Regions from separate parts of the Blautia sp. AM29-29 genome, predicted to be linked through region 2. Evidence: riboswitches for the same ligand, from Rfam matches in the RefSeq annotation. Region 2 holds a riboswitch; each other region holds the start of a gene.

Evidence for each region. Region 2 has a riboswitch for cyclic di-GMP ahead of DW769_RS16735 (ABC transporter substrate-binding protein). Riboswitches for the same ligand answer to the same signal wherever they lie in the genome.
Region 1: another riboswitch for cyclic di-GMP. It lies ahead of DW769_RS10705 (response regulator); the one in region 2 lies ahead of DW769_RS16735 (ABC transporter substrate-binding protein).
Region 3: another riboswitch for cyclic di-GMP. It lies ahead of DW769_RS13705 (ABC transporter substrate-binding protein); the one in region 2 lies ahead of DW769_RS16735 (ABC transporter substrate-binding protein).

Annotation. Positions count from the first base shown of each region.
Region 1 is NZ_QUJD01000013.1:70,223-77,867, reverse strand. Features, by position in the region: gene DW769_RS10725 (ParA family protein) at 1-99, opposite strand, end outside; gene DW769_RS10720 (ParB/RepB/Spo0J family partition protein) at 114-1,079, opposite strand; tRNA gene DW769_RS10710 (tRNA-Arg) at 1,406-1,479, opposite strand; gene DW769_RS16435 (hypothetical protein) at 1,854-1,997, opposite strand; cyclic di-GMP riboswitch class I at 2,107-2,182, shown strand; gene DW769_RS10705 (response regulator) at 2,420-2,728, shown strand; gene DW769_RS10700 (DUF3878 family protein) at 2,903-3,901, shown strand; gene DW769_RS10695 (MATE family efflux transporter) at 4,202-5,533, opposite strand; gene DW769_RS10690 (AIM24 family protein) at 5,698-6,534, opposite strand; gene DW769_RS10685 (GNAT family N-acetyltransferase) at 6,730-7,299, shown strand; gene DW769_RS10680 (hypothetical protein) at 7,296-7,645, shown strand, end outside.
Region 2 is NZ_QUJD01000002.1:191,363-199,007, reverse strand. Features, by position in the region: gene DW769_RS02590 (type II TA system antitoxin MqsA family protein) at 1-187, shown strand, start outside; gene DW769_RS02585 (L-2-amino-thiazoline-4-carboxylic acid hydrolase) at 554-1,198, shown strand; gene DW769_RS02580 (class I SAM-dependent methyltransferase) at 1,246-2,052, shown strand; gene DW769_RS02575 (SDR family NAD(P)-dependent oxidoreductase) at 2,151-2,807, opposite strand; gene DW769_RS02570 (ABC transporter ATP-binding protein) at 3,038-3,769, shown strand; gene DW769_RS02565 (SufB/SufD family protein) at 3,769-4,692, shown strand; partial or broken gene DW769_RS02560 (helix-turn-helix domain-containing protein) at 4,751-4,996, shown strand; cyclic di-GMP riboswitch class I at 5,131-5,206, shown strand; gene DW769_RS16735 (ABC transporter substrate-binding protein) at 5,295-6,206, shown strand; gene DW769_RS16730 (hypothetical protein) at 6,203-7,144, shown strand; partial or broken gene DW769_RS02550 (response regulator) at 7,150-7,645, shown strand, end outside.
Region 3 is NZ_QUJD01000020.1:43,194-50,838, reverse strand. Features, by position in the region: gene DW769_RS13710 (ATP-binding protein) at 1-493, opposite strand, end outside; gene DW769_RS13705 (ABC transporter substrate-binding protein) at 559-2,400, opposite strand; cyclic di-GMP riboswitch class I at 2,500-2,575, opposite strand; gene DW769_RS17450 (helix-turn-helix domain-containing protein) at 3,022-3,228, shown strand; gene DW769_RS13690 (glycoside hydrolase family 3 N-terminal domain-containing protein) at 3,252-5,666, opposite strand; gene DW769_RS13685 (glycoside hydrolase family 3 protein) at 5,667-7,645, opposite strand, start outside.

The DNA of each region.
Region 1 (7,645 bases), on a different contig from region 2:
TTTCTTACCTTCTCTTGCCAGTCCAATGCCTACATTTACGGTTGTGGTGGTCTTTCCGACGCCACCTTTCTGGTTTACTACGGATATAACTTTACTCATGATTTCTTCCTCCTTTAACTTTCCCATGATTCTTTTTTCCATAATTTCAACAGTGCCAGTATTTCCCGTTTCATCATCGCCGGTGTATAGGAATTTGGAAAATACTTGTGTAACTGCTCGTTTGTGAATGCCACTCTTGTGATCTCACCCTTTTTCACTTCACACATGATTTCTTCCATCTTTTCCAGTGACAACTGTTTTTCTTTACTCAGTTGCCGGATCCTCTGTGCCTGTGAGAGTGATGGGATCGCCTGTGCATACTCCATTGCTACAAGCAATTCCTTTTGCTCTTTTTCACTTAATGCTGCTATCTCTACAGCCGGACAAAAAGAAATGATCTCATCATCCAGTTTCTGCAACATTTCCGGTATCAGTTTTGTCAGTGAGATATAACGCTGCACTTGTTTTGGGCTATCACCACAATCTTCACTGATGATTTCTATTGCCCGCTTTCTTGGTGTTTTGTGGTCAACTTGGCTTTTTTTTCGACCACTTTTTCTTTTTAATACGTCATTCTTCAGTTTGTAAGCAAAAGCTTTTTCACTGTAGCTGATCCTTTCTCTGTGAAGATTGGAATCTACCATGCTCAAGATGGAATCATCTTCACTTAATACCCGGATGATTACCGGTACTTTACGGTATCCCAGTTTCTCCGCAGCATGTTTTCTTCTGTGACCGGATATGATCTCATAGTATCCATCCGGTACCGGTCTGACGATCAGCGGATTTAATATTCCATACTTCTCAATGCTTTCCTGCAGAAGAAACATTTCCTTATCATCTTTCACCTGAAACGGATGCTCTTTGAACGATCGAAGACGCTCAATCTCAATTTCTATGATTCTTTCTTCGTTTTCTTCTGATTGTCTGTTTGGTTTAGTCATCTTGACTCCTTTCCTCCGGGATTCAGGAAATAAAAAATGCCTGCCTGGAACTTTTATAGATAGTAAAGTTCCAAACAGACATTGCTGTTTGACCATTAGCTGTAGCTAATAGAATTGAATACTGTTTCAGCTAATTCATGTTTGCAGGTTTGGGAGAGATTGTTTCTTTTCCCGCCTTTTCTCTGATTTACATCCCCGAATAAGGGGTGACAACAGAGCGGAACCCAAATGTTAGCTGGACTTTCTAAAACCCATGTTTGCAAACCGGTAATTTTGATTAGCTGTCAGCTAACAAAAATCGGATTGCGTTAGCTGGAAATTGATCATTTTGAATGGAATTTTGTGTCACGAACGTGATTTGAAAATAACAAAAGCGTTCGTTGTCAGCTAATCCAGCTAACATTTTCGAACGCTTTGAAGCCCGTCGCCAAGAGGATTTGAACCTCCGACCCCTCGCTTAGGAGGCGAGTGCTCTATCCAGCTGAGCTATGACGACACATGCCGCAACCCCTTGATTTTACTGGGTTTCTGGGATTTTTCCCTTCGGCCATATATAAGATTATCAACTCTTTTTCGAGTTGTCAATCTACAGATTTTTTTGATTCGGTAACATTAGAACATTTCCCCATTTGGGGAATGCTTTGTTGTCACCATTAGCATTTTTCAGAATAGATTCGAACTGAAAGTTGTTTTTCATTTTTTCCCTTTGGGGAATGCCTCGGCTTTCTCTTAGGAGGCGGACACTCTATCCTACTGAGCTACAGAAACAAAAATTATAAATGTTTCAGCCAGGTCAGCAACAAAAATATTATACTATATTTTTGCTGCTTTTTCAAGACGAAACACATACTTGCGATTCTGCAGTTTACTTCAGGAATTTTCCATTGTGAGTACCTGATAAATTCTCTTATAGGCTTTTTCATAGGTCCAGCAGCCTTCGACATTGTTGTAGTATTCATTATTTTTTTCGACAACATATTCTAAATCGTTTTCTGTCATGAGTCTGTATTTCATCGTACACCTCCAATGTTAAAAACAGTAATCTGCCAAAATCCAGAGGTCATTATATCATATTCCGATGGGAAAGGAGAAGAGAGTCTTACAGCAATGAATTAAAATAAAAAAAGAATCTCGGCAAAGCAGTCGAAAGGCTGTGACGCAAAGCTACAAGGCCTGTAAAATGGCAGCCAGCTGCGTAAATATGGAACATTTCTTATAAAATAAATAGGGAGAAATGACTGAAATGCACGGTAGGAGAATCTATGGTGCTTTTTTATTGCCTGCGAAAAGAAAATACGAGAGGAGGAGTTTGCATTTTCCCGCCATCCGGCGATCACCGCATTTACGAGCATGAACGTGGAGACACCGACCATCGTGGCGTATCTGTTTGACCACCCGCTGTATCTGGTGGCACTGATTGCAGGTGTGCTGCTGTTCTGCTTGCGGAGGATAATGCACTGAATGCAGAGGTTGCGACGGAGCTGCTCGGAAGCCTCGGCCTTGTCGTGGACTGGGCGGAGAATGGTTCCAAGGCCGTGGATCAGTTTGAAGCGTCGGATCCGGGAAGCTATTTTGCGATCTTCATGGATATGCAGATGCCGGTGATGGATGGCATCGAGGCGACGAAAAAAATTCGAAACAGTGTGCGTGAGGACAATGATGTTCCGATTTTTGCGATGACAGCAAATACTTTTGCAACGGACCGCAAGCGGTGCGCGGACGCGGGCATATTCCGAAACCGGTGAATTTAAAAGAGATTCAGACGACGCTGGACGAGAAAGTGCGGACGGCATGTGCCGGATAACGGGACGGATTAATAACAGAAAAATTTGGAGAAGGGGCTCTACTGCTTTGGATTGCAGTGGAGCCTTTTTATGGTGTATCATAGGAAGTAAAAGAAAACAGGGGAGAATCACGGAATGGAAATTGCAGAAAATATCACATGGACCGAGGAACTGGAAAGGCTGGATGTGCTTCTTTCGCAGGGGCAGTTCGAGCTGCTGCTTCCGGGTGAGCGGTACGGGGGAGGAGAAAAGGAGATCTGGCTTGTCTATCTGATGAACGATGCGGCAGAGAGCTTTCTCGTTTTTCATGACGCGGAGCTGACGGGAACGTATCAGAAGGAATACGAGGGAGAAATAGATGCCGCACTGGAAAAAGACGGGGAGCAGTACGTTCTGATCGTGCGGCAGAAAGAGACGGTGTGCACGCTGTTTTTCAGCCGCCTTTCACTGGAAGTGCATCTGTTTGATTACGGAAAAACGGGTCATTTCTGGGTGGACGGATACGAGTATCTGCGGCAGATTGAGTTCCGTATTGCGATCCTGCGGGACAAGCTGGAATACCTCGGCGAGGCGTTCTGCACCGAGGAAGAAATGCGTCTGGCATCGCTGGCCAATTTCCCGCCGCTCAATTTCTGCTGCTACCCGGCCGTGCCGGATCAGTATCTCGTACCGTCATGCCCGTGGTGGGAAGCGACGGAAGAGGCAATTACGGAGATGAAAAAACTGGCATCGGAGGCAGGCGATAAAGTGCTGCTGTGGTATCTTGCACTTTATGAAAAATGGCAGGGAAAACTCCTCGCAAAACAGATCGCAAAACTGCTGCATACGAGCCGCCACGCGAAAGTCGTGGATTTACTGGAAAAAAAACTGGCCCGCGAAGCACAGAATTATCCGAAACGACGCTTCACCGGCGAAGAAGGAACCCAGATCCGAAAAATCCAGGAGCAGGCAATGAAACGGAAAAAGATACTGGAAGCCGAAGGAAAACGCGCATCATTGCTGCGCGAGGAGCCATTCTTTTATGCACGGGATTCGGTGGAATATAAGGTCCATCTGATGATCTGGGGAACGAGAGGGAAAGAGCGGGTTGTGGAGGTTGAGACGTTTAAAATTTCCAGAACGCAACGGCAATGATCAGCTCCTTTACGGACGAGCCGGAAGTGATTCAGTTTTAATGCCAGTAGACAAGAAGTCCCCCGCTTCTAAAGTGGTGGGATGAATTGTTAAAAGAAACATAACGGCAGTGGCGGGCGGAGAGAAATCGGTATCCTCCACAGACATGAGGCAAGTCACAGTCGAACTATTTTCGACATGTCAGACTCCGTGAAAATACCGACTGTGAATTGAAACAAGGGATAAGGTAAAATAGAAAGCGCTTATTTGAGGCGGGAATGAAATCTCAAATAAGCGCTTTTTCTATACGCTGCCGCCAAGTCAGGCTGCGGGCAGTTTATAATATTTCGATGTATGCTGGCGGTAGAGCAGCAGCAATCCGCGGATGCAGAGCTCGATAGCCATGGCGATCCACATGCCGCGCAGGCCGAGCGGGGTGATGAGAAGCACCGCGAGACCGAGGCGGATGACCCAGATGCTGCCAAGGTTCAGAAGGCTTGGCACAAACGTATCGCCTGTTCCGCGGAGGGCTCCGGCGGCAACGATGGAAGCGCCGAAAAACGGCTCGGCGAGCAGTTCGATGCGGAGTACCTCGGCGGCAAACGAGCGCACCTGCGGGTCAGGAGTCAGAATGCTAAAGACGAACGGACAGAAGATCATCATCAGACCTCCAGTGATGGCCATCAGGACTGCGCCCATGGCAATGCAGATATTTCCGTAGCGTTTCGCCAGCTTGTAATTTCCGGCGCCGTAGCTTCTGCCGACGAGCGTTGTCGCGGCGGAACCGATGCCGTAGCCTGGCATGTAGCAGAGGCCTTCGGCGGTGACGGCGAACGAATTGGCCGCAATCGCAATGGAGCCGAGCGGGGCAATCAGCATGGTGGCAGCAACCATGGCGCTGTTCATCGCGATTTCCTGTACGGCAACCGGCACACCAATTTTGAATGCAGTTTTCAGAATTTTCGTATCAAAAACCGTTTTTTCCTTCCGGCGGAGACGCAGCCGCGGATTGCGGACACAACAGAACCAGGCACCCGTGAGGCTGATGACGGCGCAGGCCAGCATCGTTCCCATACCGGCACCCATGACACCGAAAACCGGAATCAAAAGAGCATTGAAAATGATATCGAGCACGCACATGACGGCATTTAAAATACTGGGCATCACCATATCACCGCTGCACTGCAGGAAGGACGACATCAGCGAGTTGAGCTGGGAAAACGGAAGCATGATGGCAAACATCATAAAATAGAGCGTGGCATTCCGCCGGATCTCCTGCGCACCGCCGAGCCACCCCGGCAGCGGATGACTGATCAGAAGCCCGATCAGGCACAAAACAGCCGACACAACAAGCGCGGACGCGATGCCATGCCGCACAACATCCCTTGCCTTCTTGTCATGATTTCCCCCGATCTGATGCGCTACCTGAACAGAAAAACCGGCTGAAACCGCATAAATCGTACCGCTGAGGAGCCACGTCGTCGACGAAACCAGTCCGATCGCCGCCGAAGCATTCGCCCCAAGCGCGCCGACCATCGCGGAATCAATGTATTGCATCGCAATCGTAGTAATCTGTGTAAGAATCGCAGGCAGACTTAATCGCCCGACCTGCTGAATCTGCGGTTTCAGTTCAGTCCAGTTTATTCTATTCATCATTTTCTCCAGAACATGTATTTTATCGTATGGTTTTTCTTAAGAATGTAAAGATAAATGCGTATTTTACGCTAACATGTTTTGAAGAAAGTGTCAATCAAAAACGAGGTTTAATTTGACTTTTTTCTATGCGTATTAGGCATAGGGGCGGAGAGGATTCGAATTTAATTTTCCGGCGGAAGGTTGTTCTTCACAGCGGGGTTCGCCTGGGTCGTGTTGGTTGCAGTCGGCAGGGAATCTGTCGGGGCGACCGGGCTCATGAGGACGCGGCCGGTTCCGCGGTAGACGTTGACGAGGCCTTCACCGCTGACGGCGGAGCCGACGAGGGTTTTGGTGGAGCGCTCTACGGTGAAATCAAGGTTGGAGGACCAGCAGACGGCGAGGTTTCCATCGATTTTCAGTTCGTCGTTTTCGAGTTCGACTTCGATCAGCTCGTCCTCAGGTACGTTGCTTTCGAGGGCAACGGCGCCTCTGCCGACGAGGCTCAGATTGAAGAAGCCTTCGCCGCCGAGGACAGCGGAGGAAATGCTCTTGCGGGCGGTCAGTTTGGTTTTGACTCTGCCGTCGCAGGCGAGGAACATGCCGTCCTCAATCGTCATTCCGGAGGAGCCCCATTTCTCGACATCCACAAGAATGATGTATTTGTAGGTCGGTTCCAGCACGAGATATCCGTCGCCGACGTACTCCGGTTTTACGGCAGATTCCTTTGTCATGGCGCCTTTGATGGCCTTTCCGAACAGGTCGCCGATCCCTTTGATTCCGGCGGTCGCCTGTACATGGCCGCCCATCCACTGCATCGCACCGGACTGGATAATCGCGGAGTGCTCCTTGTCCAGTTCAATGACAACCTGGCGGCGGCGCACATTCATTTTGCTCATGTAATACTCCTCCATGGCAGTCATCGGCGAGACGCTGGAATCCTGGAGATATTCCATGACGTGGAAATTTTCGATGGACTTGGTGAATTTCCGGTTTTCGTTTTCGAGATTTAAAATTTTCATAGGCACGTTCCTTTCTTTCATTAAGAAGAAAAATAGTGATCCGTCTTGTTTCTTTTATTATACAGGAAAGAAAGCAAAGAGCACAGAAAAATTTAGAAAAAAAGGAAATCTGGAAATCATGTTGTCCATTTTTCAGCGGAGTGATAAGATAAAGTTCAGAAAACGCAAGCAGTACGGTCAGAGGAGGAATTTATTATGAGTACAATTACTGTCAGAGATGCAAAAATAGAGGATGCCGCACGCATTCTGGAGATTTATGCTTATTATGTAGAATACACCGTCATTTCTTTCGAGTGGGACGTGCCGTCTCTGGAAGAATTTGAGAACCGCATGCGTGATATCATGAAAAAATATCCATACCTCGTCATCGAGCAGGATGGAAAAATCGAAGGTTATGCATACGCACATGCCTTTGTCGGCCGCGCCGCATACGACTGGTCGAGCGAGCTGACCATTTATCTCGATCACAATGCAAGAAAAGGAGGCCTTGGCCGGAGACTGTATGAAGAGCTGGCGGACCGCCTGAAAAAAATGGGCATTCTGAACCTCTACGCCTGCATCGGCTATCCGCAGGTCGAGGATGAATATCTGACGAAAAACAGCGCCGAGTTCCATGCGCATCTCGGATTCGAACTCGTGGGAACCTTCCACAACTGCGGCTACAAATTCGACCGCTGGTACGATATGGTCTGGATGGAAAAAATCATCGGCGAGCCGCACGCGGGACAGCCGGCAGTAAAATCATATAGTGAGATAAAAGAATGAGCACAATAACAACGTATACAAGAAAACATTTTGACCCTGTGCATCCCGCTCCGGAACTGCTCTGTGTGGAGGATTTTGCGCATGCGCTGCCGATGATCTGCCGCGGAAACGGCCATGTGACGACGTTCTGGTCAGTGGGAGAGCACTGCATCTGCTGTGCGAAAGAGGCGGCCGCGCGCGGCTATTCCCGGCGGCTGGTGCTGGCGTGCCTTCTGCATGACGCGAGCGAGTGTTACATGTCGGACGTGCCGCGGCCATTAAAACAGGAAATGCCGCGGTACCGCGAGATCGAGGACCATCTGCTTTCGGTGATTTATGAGAAATATCTTGGCAGTGATCTGACGGC
Region 2 (7,645 bases):
AAAAGGGGAACAGAAATTTTCTGCATTGTCAGGGGAAGATATTAAAATTCTGGATGTTGTAATAGAAAAACTTGGTCGGATGTCAAAAAATGAAATTGTATCATTTATGCATAAAGAGCAGGCGTATGAGAGGACTTTACCAAGAGATAATATTTCTTTTGAATATGCAAAACAACTGAGAATATAAGAAAAATGGAAGGATAAAAACGCTTCTACTCTATTGTGGATTGGTATTTTAAAGAAATCTGCCAGGTTAAAATCAAAATTCATTTGTATGGAAAAGAAAACTTACGAAAATAAAAAAAGAAACGAGCAACCCGATTGAGCCCTAAGGCTGTACACGACAAAAAACCCATTTCTTAATTTCTATAATAAAGGAAGGCTGAATTATAGTCAAGAAATTTTTGCGATTTTAAAACAAAGTAATAAAAAGTGTGATATAATAACCTCATAATGAAAAGTAAAATTCCGCCTATTTTTCAACATTGTAGGCGGCAATTTTACACCTACAAGTTAGTGAATCCTAATAAAAGTAAGATGGAGGTACCTGCCTATGATGGAATACACCAGTAAATACTGGAATATGCTGACTCCTTTAATAAAGAAAAGTCTGCTAAAACGCTACGGAAAAGAGGAGACCGCAGAGCTTCTCCGCAAGACTAACCAGATCTACCGCGACATGCTTCGCCGCGCCGATGATATCGGAAAGGACAACCCGATGGCGTCGAATCTCTATGAAGGCCTCATTTTTCTTGCGCTCTGGGATGCGTCGGACAGACAGATTTCTGTGGATGAACTGCGTACAATCTCAGAGGAGATGATGTCCTTCCCGTTTCTGAAAGCCATGGGCCTGATGATTAATGCGAATAAGAAGAGCGGCATGGCGCGGATTGCGAAGATGATGCATAAGGATGCCGCCTGGCTGGAAGCACATCCGCAGTATAAGGCGTATTCGTGGGATTTTCATTTTGATGAGACGAAGCATCAGGACGGTTTTTATTACCACTTCACCCAATGTCCCCTGAACACCCTCGCCCGAAAAGAGGGCTATCTGGAAGTGCTGCCGATTATGTGCGACATTGATTACAAGACAGCAGCCCTGATGCACGCGAAGCTCTACCGTGACCATACACTGGCAGGCAGCGGTGAGGTCTGTGATTACTGGTTCGTGGGGGACAAGGTGGAAAATCCGAAATAAAATAAGACCGGGACGGAACCGGTGAAATGGAAGGGAGATCACCCAGAATGAGCAATGAAAAAATAAAACCAAAACTGAACGGAACTGCCGAGACGATGCTGCAGTGCTTCTACGCCCGTGCCATGCACAGCAGAAATCCGAAAAACAAGTTCCGCGACACCAAAGCAGAAGAGCTGATTGACCGCATCGACTATGATTTCAGCAATGCGAAAAAGGACACAGCAATGAGCGGCGGAATCGTAGCGCGGAGTGTTGTGTTTGATGAGCTGGTCAGCGACTTTATCCGAAAAAACCCGGATTGTACCGTCGTCAACATCGACTGTGGTCTGGACACTCGTTTTTACCGCATGGATAATGGAAAAATTACCTGGTACAATCTCGATCTGCCGGAGACGATTGAGGTGCGCGATTCGATCTATCAGGAATCCGGCCGCGTTTCCACGATTGCGTGTTCCGTGCTCGACCCGGCATGGGCCGATCAGGTAAAAGTGTGGGGCAAAATGCTTTTCATTATCGAAGGTCTGACCATGTACATGAAAGCGGATGAGGTCAGAATGATGCTCGCCATCATCCGCGATCATTTCGACAATGCCTACGTCTGCATGGAAACGCTGTGCCCGTACTTTGTAAAGAAAGAAAACATCGAAAAATCTATTCAGGCGACGGGCGCGACGTTTACCTGGGGTGCGAACAGCTTTGCAGACCTGGGCGACATTGCCGCCGGTTTCCGAAAAGTAAAAGACGACAACATCGCCCGCGGTATGGAAACGCTGAATCCCATCTACAAGCTGGTGATGTGGATGCCGATCATCCACAAATTCGCAGAGAAAATTCTGGTGTTTGAAAAAGCGTAAGAAAAGAAATGAAAAGAAACAGGCAGCCCGGCAGCGGAAAAGCCCCAAAAGCTTCCGTGCAGGGAATCTGTTTTTTGCTTGTACAGGAAATTAACAAATCATTCATCCGGCCACACAAAGTGTGCGTTTCCCGCCTCAAGTCCGTCGATCAGAATATTCTGTCCCGTGCAGAACCGGTTCGTCACGGTCATAAAATACGCCCAGTCCGCCGTTTCCTCGACGGTCATCCACCGTTTCAGCGGTGTCAGATCCATGATCTGATCCCAGAGCTTTTGGTCTTCTGTGACAGGCAGATTCAACTCGGTCAGTACGCCGCCGAAATCAAGGCTGTTGCACGTTCCGCCATACGGTGCAATGCGGAGTGCCACGTTTTTCGTGTAGGCGAGCACACCGCCCTTGCTTGCCGTGTATTCCGGAAACTCAGCTCCGGTATGGCCGCTGGCCGAGCCGATCATAAGGACGGCGCGGATGGTGTCATGAATGCCATACGCCTCTGTGATTGCGATGGTTCCCTTTAAATTGATATCAATATCATCCTCGTTCTGCACACCGGCGTTGTTGATGACAATATCGAAAGGCGCAAGCGCCGGATACTGTTCCCTGTCGCGGATATCAAGGCAGAAATGAGTATACGAATCCTGGCTGATGGAAGCCTCCTTCCGGTCAAATCCGGTAACATCAAAGCCTTCTTTTAAAAATTTCTCCGCAATCGCCTTTCCGATTCCGGAGCTGGTTCCTGTAATAAGTACACGCATACGATAACCTCCCGATGAAATATTACCCTCATTATACCGCAAACACAGCATGCGATCCAGAAGAAACGAAAAAGAATGCAGGAAAAGAAAATGTTACGGGAAAAATCACTGCATAAAACAAAAGAGTCTCTCAAAACCACAACAAATAATTGACAGATTTTAGGAGAAGGAGTAGAGTTTTTGAAAGGGGGATTATCCCTGCAAAGAGTGAAAACAAAAGAGGTGCAAATATGCTGAAAGTAGACAATCTTACCTTTGAAGTAAACGAAGAGGGAAGAAAACGCTGCCTCGTCAACCACATCAGTTTTGAGGTAAAGGACGGGGAAATGCTGGTGATTACAGGACCGAACGGTGGCGGAAAATCAACGCTGGCCAAAGTGCTTGCAGGAATTGAGGACGCCAATGGCGGAGAAATCTTCCTGGATGAGGAAAATATTACCGGTTATGATATTGACCACCGTGCAAACGCCGGCATCGGCTATGCATTCCAGCAGCCGCCGCGTTTTAAAGGAATGACGGTGAAAAAAATGCTGTCGCTGGCAGCCGGAAAAGAACTGACGGAAGCCGAGAGCTGTAAACTCCTCTCCGCCGTCGGACTCTGCTCTGCCGATTACCTGAACCGTCAGATGGACGGTACGCTCTCGGGAGGAGAGATGAAGCGTCTGGAGATCGCAACGGTGCTTGCAAAACCGCATAAGGTCAGCATTTTCGATGAGCCGGAGGCCGGCATTGACCTGTGGAGCTTTTCCATGCTGATCAGGCGGTTTGAAGAAATCCACAAAGAGAAAAAAGAATGTCTGATTCTCATTTCCCATCAGGAACGCATTATCCAGATGGCAGACAAGATCATGGTGATCGAGGACGGCCAGGTGAAAGAATACGGTACAAAGGAAGACGTACTGCCGACCCTGTTCCAGCAGAAAACAGGCCGGATGTGCGGCCAGGAAGGAGGCACATGCTGATGGTACAGGTAGATGAGACAACCCAGGGCGTATTAAATCAGATCAGCGAGGGATTTGAGCAGAAAGGGGCATACAATCTCCGCCAGAACGGCATTCCGCTCTGCCATGGTGACAGTGAACATATCAAAATCCGCAAAAAAGAGGATAAGCCGGGCATTGATATTTTGATTGACGGCGAGACAAAAGGCGAAAAAGTATTTATCCCGGTTGTCGTCAGCGTTTCCGGTATGACGGATCTTGTTTACAATGATTTCTACGTTGCGGACGGCGCCGATGTTACGATTGTAGCGGGCTGCGGCATTCACAACGGCGGCTGCAACGACAGCCGGCACGACGGTATCCATACGTTCCATGTAGGAAAAAATGCCAACGTGCGCTACGAGGAAAAGCATTACGGAGAGGGAAACGGAACGGGACAGCGGATTCTGAACCCGGTGACAAATATTGAAATCGGAGAAAATTCCGTTTTTACGCTGGATACCGTACAGATTAAGGGCGTTGACTCAACAATTCGTACGACGAATGTTGTGATGGATGCAAACTCCAAACTGTTCGTGCTCGAACGTCTGATGACAGACGGTGACCAGAAGGCAGAGTCGGATATTGAAGTATGTATGAACGGAAGCGGTTCTTCCGCACAGATTATTTCACGTTCTGTCGGAAAGGGCAATTCCTCCCAGGTCTTCCATCCGAAGGCAGTCGGCAAAAACAAATGCCACGCCCATATCCAGTGCGATTCTATCATCATGGATCACGCACAGGTCGGATCTATTCCGGAGATCCAGGCAAAACATGTGGATGCGGCAATCATCCACGAGGCGGCGATCGGACGGATCAATGACGAGCAGCTGTTGAAACTCAGAACGCTCGGCATGACGGAAGCGGAGGCGGAAAACGTCATTATTGAAAACTTCCTGAGCTGAAGAAAAAAAGGAAACAAGAGAAGTGTTTGCAACTTAATCAGCAGACACTAAATATAGATTATCGCAGCTGTCAGGAATTTCCCAGTCGTCACTGGGAAGAATCATGGCGCAGGAAAACCTGCCGTCGCTGATCACACTTGAAAAAATATGTGCAGCTTTGGGCGTGACATTATCGCAGTTTTTTCAGGAAGGTAATTCAGAGAATCTGACAGAAAAACAGAAAGAAGTTCTAGGGATATGGAACGATCTGAGTACAAATGAGCAGGAAACAGTAATGTCAATGCTGCGTGGACTTCGGAAGTAGAAGAACAGTTCGAGTATATGTATCGGCTGTTCTTTTTTTATTTTTTGGCGTTAAAACGGTAATGTTTTTCTTGTGTACAGTAGAGTGCTATAGTATAATAAAACCAGTTTTTTGCATAAGTATTAAAGCTATAATATGGAAATCGGCAAACCAGATGAAAGTCTGGGACGCAAAGCTACAGGGCCTGTAAAATGGCAGCCAGTTGCATAAAATGAGGTGCACTGTCTGTCTGACAGTGCTTTTTTGTGGTGTTATTTCATAGACGTGACAATAATAAATTTTATTAGGGGGACTTGTAATGAAAAAGAAAAGATGGAGCAAGGTTTTGTCTGTATGTTTAGTGATGGTGACCTCTTTATCACTTTTGTCAGGATGTGGCGAGAAGAGTGCAAAAAAAGAAGACGAAGAAACCATCACGGTGTATTTATGGAACACAAACCTGTATGAAAAATATGCACCATACATCCAGGAACAGCTCCCGGATATCAATGTTGAATTTGTAGTAGGGAATAATGATCTGGATTTCTATAAGTTTCTTGATGAAAACGGTGGATTGCCGGATATTATAACCTGCTGTCGTTTTTCCCTGCATGATGCAAGTCCCCTGAAAGACAGTCTGATGGACCTTTCCACAACCAATGCGGCAGGTGCTGTCTATGATACCTACCTTAGCAATTTCAGGAACGAGGATGGAAGCGTAAACTGGCTTCCTGTGTGTGCGGATGCACATGGTTTTGTAGTGAACGAAGATCTTTTTGCAAAGTATGGTATCCCGTTGCCAACAGATTACGAGAGTTTTGTTTCCGCCTGCCAGGCATTTGACAAAGTGGGTGTTCGTGGATTTACGGCAGACTATTCTTATGATTATACCTGTATGGAAACACTGCAGGGTCTGTCTATATCAGAGTTGTCTTCTGTGGAAGGACGCAAGTGGCGGACGGTCTACAGTGACCCGGAAAATACAAAGAGAGAAGGTCTGGACGATACCGTCTGGCCAGAGGCTTTTGAACGTATGGAACAGTTTATTCAGGATACAGGGCTTAGTCAGGAAGATCTGAATATGGATTATGATGATATTGTTGAGATGTACAAAAGTAGCAAGCTTGCCATGTACTTTGGCAGTTCTTCCGGTGTAAAAATGTTCCAGGATCGGGCATTAACACAACATTCCTGCCATTCTTTCAGGAGAACGGTGAAAAGTGGATTATGACTACGCCATATTTCCAGGTGGCCTTAAACCGTGATCTGACAAAGGATGAAACACGCAGAAAGAAAGCAATGGAGGTACTGGATACAATGTTTTCAGAGGATGCGCAGAACAGGATTGTTTATGATGGACAGGATCTGTTAAGCTACAGTCAGGAGGTGGATATGCAGCTTACGGAATATCTGAAAGATATAAAACCTGTGATCGAAGAAAACCATATGTATATCCGTATTGCGTCAAATGACTTTTTCTCTGTTTCCAAGGATGTGGTTTCGAAGATGATCTTAGGAGAATACGATGCAGGGCAGGCATACCAGTCATTTAATTCTCAGCTTCTTGAGGAAGAAACTGCTTCTGAGGATATCGTGCTGGATTCACAGAAGTCGTATTCCAACCGTTTCCACAGCAGTGGAGGAAATGCAGCATATTCTGTTATGGCAAACACGCTACGTGGCATCTATGGGTCAGATGTGCTGATCGTAACCGGAAACAGCTTTACGGGAAATGTGCTGAAAGCCGGCTACACAGAAAAAATGGCAGGTGACATGATCATGCCAAATGGTCTGGCGGCTTACAGCAGCAAGATGAGTGGGGCTGAGCTGAAAGAAATGATCAAAAACTTTGTAGAAGGCTATGAGGGAGGATTTATTCCGTTTAACCGTGGTTCTTTGCCAGTGGTTAGTGGTATTTCTGTGGAAATTAATGAAACGGAAGATGGCTATACATTAAGTAAAGTTACAAAGGATGGAAAGGCAGTTCGGGATGAGGATGCTTTCACGGTGACCTGTCTTGCCACACCGCAGCATATGGAAACTTATCCTGTAGATGAAAATATGATATTTGATGGAGAAGCTACCTCTGTGAAAGATACCTGGACAGCATATGTTTCAGGTGGCAATGCCGTTCTTGCAGAAGCTGAAGATTACATAACCCTGAGGTGAGAAGAATGGATGTTAAGAATTCTAATAGAAATAGAAAGAAACCTGTCAGGAAAAAAGGATTGAGAATAGTTGCCTTTCTTCTTCTCTTTATAGGAGTTGTTCTGGCTGTTTTCCGATATTATAAGTTTATGTCGAAATCTATTTATGAGGAAAGTGTTTCTCATCTGACGGAAGTTTTTCATCAGTCTGATCAGATGCTGAGAGAACTGACAAATAAGAACCTGACTTACCTCCATATTTAGGGTGAAAATCTGCAGAATATCTCTGGTGAAAGCGAAATCCTTGATTATATAGAGCAAGCACAGGAAGATGCAGGTTTTTTAGACTTCTATTTTCTATCAGCGGTCGGAGACTATAAGAGGGTAACAGGAGAAACTGGGTACCTTGGATTGCAGGAAAATATTGAAGAGGAGATCCGGCAGGGAAAAGATGTGATCGCGAATGTAGCAGTTCCCGGAAAATCCCAGCAGCTTGTTTTTGCCACACCTGAGGCTCATGGAA
Region 3 (7,645 bases), on a different contig from region 2:
CCAGTTTCGAATGATCATACACAGTTCCAATTGCCGTATAAGTTTCTCCATTGATCGTGTATTCCTGACATGGAATCGCAACCAGATAACCGTCTTTTTTCTTCTGATCATAATCAAGACGCACCAGTTTTCCAATATTGTATCCGTTCTTTAAGTCCAGCAGAAGTTTACTTGGCATATCAATCCGCATTTTTGTTCCACCTGCTGATATTGCCTGACCATTTTCCTGAAGGAATATAAGAGTACTTTCCGATTCTTTTTCCCATGCTTCAAAGAAATTTTTGTTCGTATCCGTTTCAAGAGACAGTTCCCTCTCATGAAGTAAGAATTCCTCAACCAACTGCAGCTGGCTGTAGTATCCACTCACCTGAAGATCATAGGTCTGCTGTATCTGTTCAACAACAGCTCCCATACTGCTTTTTCCATTTTCGCTGATATACTTATTAGACTTACTTATAAGATACTTGATACAAACTAAGCTTAAAAGAATCATAAGTAGTATAAGCAACAGCCTTGTTATTTTTTTTCTTTTGTTTACCTTTTGTTCTATCTCCACTTTTACTGTTCAACCTCTATATAATCTTCCGGTGCTGACGGCTGCTGTCCATTTGACATTGCTTCGGTCCATGCACTTGATAATGTTGTATCTTTAAGCTGCTCAATCTCACATTTCAGATTTATTTTTTTCAAAACAGACATTGTGGTGTCTGTAAGAAGAATCGAGTATTCCTTTTTTTTGTCTATTTTCTTATCATTAACTGTTAAGTCCTTTAACGAAAATCCACTTTCCTCTTGATTGACGATCATTTTCATACCGGATGCAATTGGTAATTCGTATTTATTGGTTACGTAAAAATTCTCATCAGCATCAGCAAGATAATTTTCCACGAGTTCATAAACCTGTTTACCATTGATTTTTGCAACATATAATGGTGTATCTGAACTCTTCGCTGTCATCATGCCAACCCGGCTGCTGGTGCATTCTCCTTTGTACATAGAAGAAGTGAAATAATATGGTGCCAGAGCCAGCTGTGCATCATTTTCTTCTCTGATCGTAGTTAAAATGGAAGATGCTGCATCACGGCCATTTCTATCGTTCAGTGAAATGGAATATTCATTTTCAAAATTCACCGTTGCTTTTTCTTCTGGATCTTTACGATTCATTACACTGCGAAAAGTATCATAAGCCTGTATTTCATCCATTTCCCCTGACAGTAATCCGTGAACAGCCTCAAGACTTGCATCAAATGATTTTTGAGCGGAATATCGGATATAAACAGCATTATGATTAATTTCCTCTTCCAGTCCAGGCACATCCTGCATCATGGTTGGAACATCTGTATTCAATGAAATAACACCGCTTCCATCCGCAATCAGCTTTTGCCCCTCTTCTGAAATCATACAATCCAGCACATCCAGCGCAGTATCCAGTTTCTCCCGATCTTTTTCCAGGTTTTTGTTAAATGCAATGTTTAAGGACGGAGTCATGTACACATAGGATTCATCCGATGTCTGTGAAAAGTAAGGAATACGGATCAGCTCCGCATCCATCTGTTTCTGCAGCTGCTGCATAACCGTCGGATGTCCATGAAACATTGCTGATTTTCCTTCGACAAACATCTGGGTTCCTGTATTGATATCAATATTGATATCTTCTTTACCAAAATGCGAGTCCTTAAGAAACTGACTGGTTTCTGAAAAAATACGTTTCCATAATACATCATCAAACTTTACTTCATCCGCTGCAGTCTCTGCACCGTTTCGCCATTCAATACCATCCAGGCTTGTAAACTCACCGATTGCTGCAGCCTGGATGATTTCATTATTAGACCAGTCTTCACCAAGATCCATGGAATACGGTTTTATGCCATTATCATAAAACTGCTGACATGCCTGTACATATTCCTCATAATTTTCTGGAATCTTTACGCCATACTGATCAAACAGTGTTTTGTTGGCAATGATCGTCTGCGGAATACCACAGATTGGCAGCCACTGGATTTCATCCTCCGCATTCTTATAATATTGCACCGCATAAGAATAATACTTGGAAACAACATCATAAGAAGCAAAATCCATAAGATAAGGCTGTAAGTCCTGTGCATCTGTTCCAGAAAATCGACGTACTGTTATAATATCCGGTAATTCATCATGTTCTTTAAAATAACTGTATAAATCGGTATCATTGTTACCTATAATAAATTCAATATCCTGATCTGGAAACTGTTCATGGATATAGGGTGCAATATTTTTCATCAAACGATTTTCCCACAGATAAACGGTAAGATGATCATCATTTATAGATACTTCTTTCTTTGACTGTCCACATCCAGACAAGACAGCAGATGCTACAAGTACACCTGACACCACTGCTATCAGACAACGTTTTGCCTTTTTCATACTTTTATTTTCCTCATTCTTTCCTGATAAAATCATTATTGTTACGTCTATGAAATAACACCGTAAAAAAGCACCGTCAGACAGACAGTGCACCTCATTTTATGCAACTGGCTGCCATTTTAAAGGCCCTGTAGCTTTGCGTCCCAGACTTTCATCTGGTTTGCCAATTTCCTTATTATAGCTTTAATCTTATGTAAAAAACTGATTTTATTATACTTTAGTGTTCTACTATACACAAGAAAAAAATTAACATTTTAACGTTCAAAAACAAAAAAAGAACAGCCGATACATATACTCGAACTGTTCTCTTACTTCCGAAGTCCACGCAGCATTGACATTACTGTTTCCTGCTCATTTGTACTCAGATCATTCCATATCCCTAGAACTTCTTTCTGTTTTTCTGTCAGATTCTCTGAATTATCTTCTCGAAAAAACTGCGATAATGTCACGCCCAAAGCTACACATATTTTTTCAAGTGTGATCAGCGACGGCAGGTTTTCCTGCTCTGGTTCATATGGTACTTACAATTCCACGTTGTATGTGATAAACTATTATTGTCCATTTAGACTACCTTTACAATCCTTTTTACAGCAAGTATACTTATTATATCGAAAAAATAATATGAAAATATCTGCAGAAATTATTAAGATATTGCCAAAACATAGAAAACAAATCACGGAGATAACAGAAACCACACTTCCCATCAGACAGATCGTCCTGCAGACCGGCTTCAGCCAGCAGTCCTATTTCGGAAAATGTTTCCGTGAAAAAATGAACTGCTCCCCACGGGAATACCGCAAGAACAGAACCGAATGCCGCTTTGTATAAAATGGCATCCGGTTCTGTTCTTTTTATTTCGCTGCGGCACTTGCCCAAAACGCTCTATTTCTTCCCGCAACCCATTTATTTTCTTTCACACAGTAGCTTCCTCTTAAACGAATATCTTCTGAAGAACTTCCGACCTCTACTGCATATCGTCCTTTTTCCACTTTCCAGTGCATATCAATGTCCAGAAAAGCCATTTGATCCGTTTTCACCTCAAAGCATACCGTTTTCTTTTCGCCCTTTCGCAGGTGAATGCGCTTAAAACCTGCCAGTTCTTTTACTGGTCTTGTCAGGCTGGCATATTCATCTCGTAAATAAAGCTGGACAACCTCATCTCCTTCACAGCTTCCCGTGTTCTCAACAGCGCAGGAGATCTGAACCGTATCTGCTGCCTTTTCATTTCCCATCGAGATATGTAAATCCGAATATGTAAATGTTGTATACGACAGTCCGTATCCAAAATAATATCTCGGTCTGTGCGGCATATTCACATAATTGGCAAAACCGATACTGCCGCTCTGATCCCAGGAGGAACCATATGGATGATTGTAATAAACCGGAAGCTGTCCCACTCCATAAGCAACGGTAACCGGAAGTTTTCCTCCCGGATTATATATTCCGGTTAAAATATCAACTACTGCTTCTGCTCCTGTTTCTGATGGACTCCATGCTTCCAGAATAGCATCTAAATATTCCTCTGCAGCATCACTGGAAATCGGTCTTCCATCAAAGTGAACGCCAACCAATGGTTTTCCAAGCTGCGCAGCCTTGCGAATAAATGCATCCTGACATTTTGGAAGGTTAATATCAGTACTGTCAATTCCTTCTCCCATTGATGCCATGGAACACGTTCCGTGCTTACCGCCAAGCGTCAGTATCACAATGTCTGCCTGCTTTGCTGCCTGCAGCGCTTCTTCAAAATGACTTTCGTCGTTTCCTGCAATCGGATAGCCATATGCATATAAAATCTCACTTTCCGGAAAGCGGATTTGGAATTCTTCATACAGATTTCTGCATTGCGGTTTCTGTCTTTTCAGGATCTGATCAAACTGCTCTGTCTCATCAGACTGAATATTGGTTCCCGGAACCGTAATAATCTCATCTGCATCTGCCTGTACAACTCCGCTTACACCTGCAATAGAATTGGCAATCGCATAGGTAGACTCCATCATACACATATGTGTGTATCCACCAAACATTTTTCTGGCATACCCGGCATGCGGTCCGATCACCGCGATTTTTTTCCCTTTTGCCGCAATCGGCAATACGCCGTCATTTTTCAGCAGTACCATGGATTCTCTGGCCGACCGCAGGGAAGTGTTCCTGTCTGCTTCCTGCATTACAAGAGCATGAAGCTCTTTTCCTTCCAGCGCATAGGGATTTTCAAATAAGCCCATTCTGAATTTTCCCTCCAGAACCCGCAAAACCGCTGTATCCAAAATATGGATATCCAGTTTTCCACTTGAAAACATCTCTTTTAATTTCTCATTATAGCCAGTACAGGACGGCATCTCGATATCCATTCCCGCATGAAGACACATCGCACCGGCTTCTTCAAATGTTTCTCCAATATGATGTACACTATGCGCATTTCCCACTGCACCGTAATCGCTGATGCACATGCCGTCAAATCCCATTTTTTCCCGAAGCAGTTTCGTAAGCATGTTATGAGAAGCAGATACATCTTCTCCATTCACAGCGCAATAACAAGGCATAATACCTTTCAGATCTGACTCTGTGATTGCTGCCTGGAAAGGTTTTGCAAACACTTCTTCTAAAAGTCGCGTCGGCGTTTCGCTGTGTGTTCCATGAATTCCACCCTGCGAATTATGAAAAGCCACAAAATGTTTTGCCACACTTTCTGCTTTTCTTGAAGCAACTGTATTCTTTTGTATTCCTTTCGTATACGCTGCCCCCATCGCACTTACAAGGGAAGCATCTTCTCCATAACTTTCTCCAAAACGGCCCATACGCGGATCTCTTGCCACATCCAGAACCGGTGCCAGTATATGGGTAATACCACAGGCCGTTTCCTGTCTGCTCACAATTTCTGCAATCTGTTCTTCCAGCTTGGGATCAAAGCTTGCTCCCCTGCCAATCCCAGACGGAAAACTGGTGGAGTCCTGAATGAAGGCCCCGCACAATCCTTCCATATGAAAGATTGCCGGTATTTGATGGGCACTGTTTTCCATCACAATCTTCTGCACTTTTCTCTGCCATGCAGCCACTTCATCAAGTGTCTCCATCCTGCGCATTTCCAGCGTGCTTACTTCTCCCATTCCGTATTTTGTCTCCTGCTGAATTTTTTCAAAGTTATAGGCATCCTGATCAAAAGGAAAAACACAGTTAATCTGTGCCATCTTTTCGTCAAGGCTCATTTCTTTGAGCAGAAGAGAGGCTCTTTCTTTGGCACCCAGTGTATGATCCCTATATGATTTCATTTAAATACGCTCCCCTTTCTCAAATAACTTCAGAACATGTAACAATCTTGCAACACTCCTTTCCAGATCTTTTCTGGTAATCCGTCTCTCCTGATAGGCCTGCAAAATCTGCCGGATCACCGGCGGGCCACCCGGCATCACGATATCATTTCCCGCTGCCACAGCATCGCCGCCATCTGCGACAATATCCATATCGCCCCAGTCAGTAACGACAACACCATCAAAGTTCCATTCTTCCCGTAAAATATGCGTACACAAATCTCGATTTCCAGCTGCAAGAACCCCATTAATTTTATTAAACGATGTCATAATAAAAGATACTCCGGCATCTCGAACCAACATTTCAAAAGGTTTCAGATAAAGTTCCCGCAATGCACGTTCCGTAAGGATGGAATCTACCGCATCGTACCGCTTCTTCGCACTTCCTCTTCGATACGTTTCCTGTTCATTCACGGCAAAATGTTTGGGGCAGACGCGGACAGGATGATTTTCCTGAACGCCCTTTGTAATCTGGACCGCACAGATTCCGGTCAGATAAGGATCCTCCGAAAAATATTCAAAATTTCGCCCGCAAAGCGGATTCCGGTGCAGATTGACTGCTGGTGCCAGCCATACGTCAACCGCTTTCTTTTCGCACTCTGCGCCAACCGCATTTCCAAACGCTTCCCACAGTTCTTTATTGAATGCGCAGGAAATCAGCATAGCCGTTGGCCAGGCCCCCGTTCCCACACCTGCCGGTCCATCTTTATAAAAAATGGAATGAATACCTTTTTCTGGCATAGCCGGGGAGACATATCCTTTTGCTCCGACTGGATGATCGTTTTTGGTCAGTGGATTTCCCTGACCATCCAATATAGTTTCCGGCTGTTCCTGTTTGCTGAACGCTGCAAATGGAATCCCAGGTCCATACCCCACACACAATGCAGCCAGCTGTTCGATACTGAAATTTTTTACTTGTTCCATTTCATCCCGTAAAAGATCATATCTTTCCTGCTCTTTTAAACCATCGGTCTCTTCTTTTTTCTTTTCATGCATTCGGACCTTTTTTCGTCCTTCTCTTGCAGATAGTACCTGCAAATGCTCTACATTGCAGTTTTGTACGCAAAGACGATTCACACATTTTTTAATTATGTAATCTTCTCTTATCTGGATTTCTCCTGCAAAAATTGTCTCACGGGATGAATTTCCGATAAAAAACTGATATTTTCCCTTTTCCAGGATATATGATGCAGATGTCTCAACATATCCTGCCAGATCCTGCATGGATATTCGAATCGAAATATTCTGCTTCTCCCCCGGAGCAAGAAGTCTCGTTTTTGCAAAGCCTTTTAATTCTTTTTCCGGTTTTTCCGACTCTGTACCAGAACAGGACAAATAAAGCTGTATCGTTTCTTTTCCTGCATAATTTCCGGAATTTGTTACCTCCGTAATAAATTCCAGCTCTTCTTTTTCCTGTTTCATCTCTTTCGGAAGAATCGTAAACGATGTGTAAGACATTCCATATCCAAAGGGGTACAATACCTGTTTCCGAAAAGTATCAAAATAGCGATACCCCAGATAAATGTCTTCCTGATACACCGTTACCGGGCTTTTCGTATATCCTGTACTTCCATTTGCCTTTGCATCCAGTCCATAATTTTCGTAAGTTAAAATTTCATCTTCCTGTTCTTTATTCCAGGTGAAATTTTCTGCTGTCGGGTAGTCTTTGAAAGACTCTGCCATGGAAAAGCTTAATTTGCCAGATGGATTCACAGCCCCCGTCAAAATATCAGCTAATGCTCCGCAGCCTTCTTCGCCCGGAATTCCCAGAAACACCACGGCCTTGATTGCGGAATAGGCGTTCACCCACTGCATATCGATCATTCCATTAATATTCAGTACAACGATCACATGTGGAAAAACACAGCACACCTGTTCCAGCAGTTCTTTTTCGGATTCGGTAAGTTCATAATCACCTTCGATGTGTCTGTCACATTCTT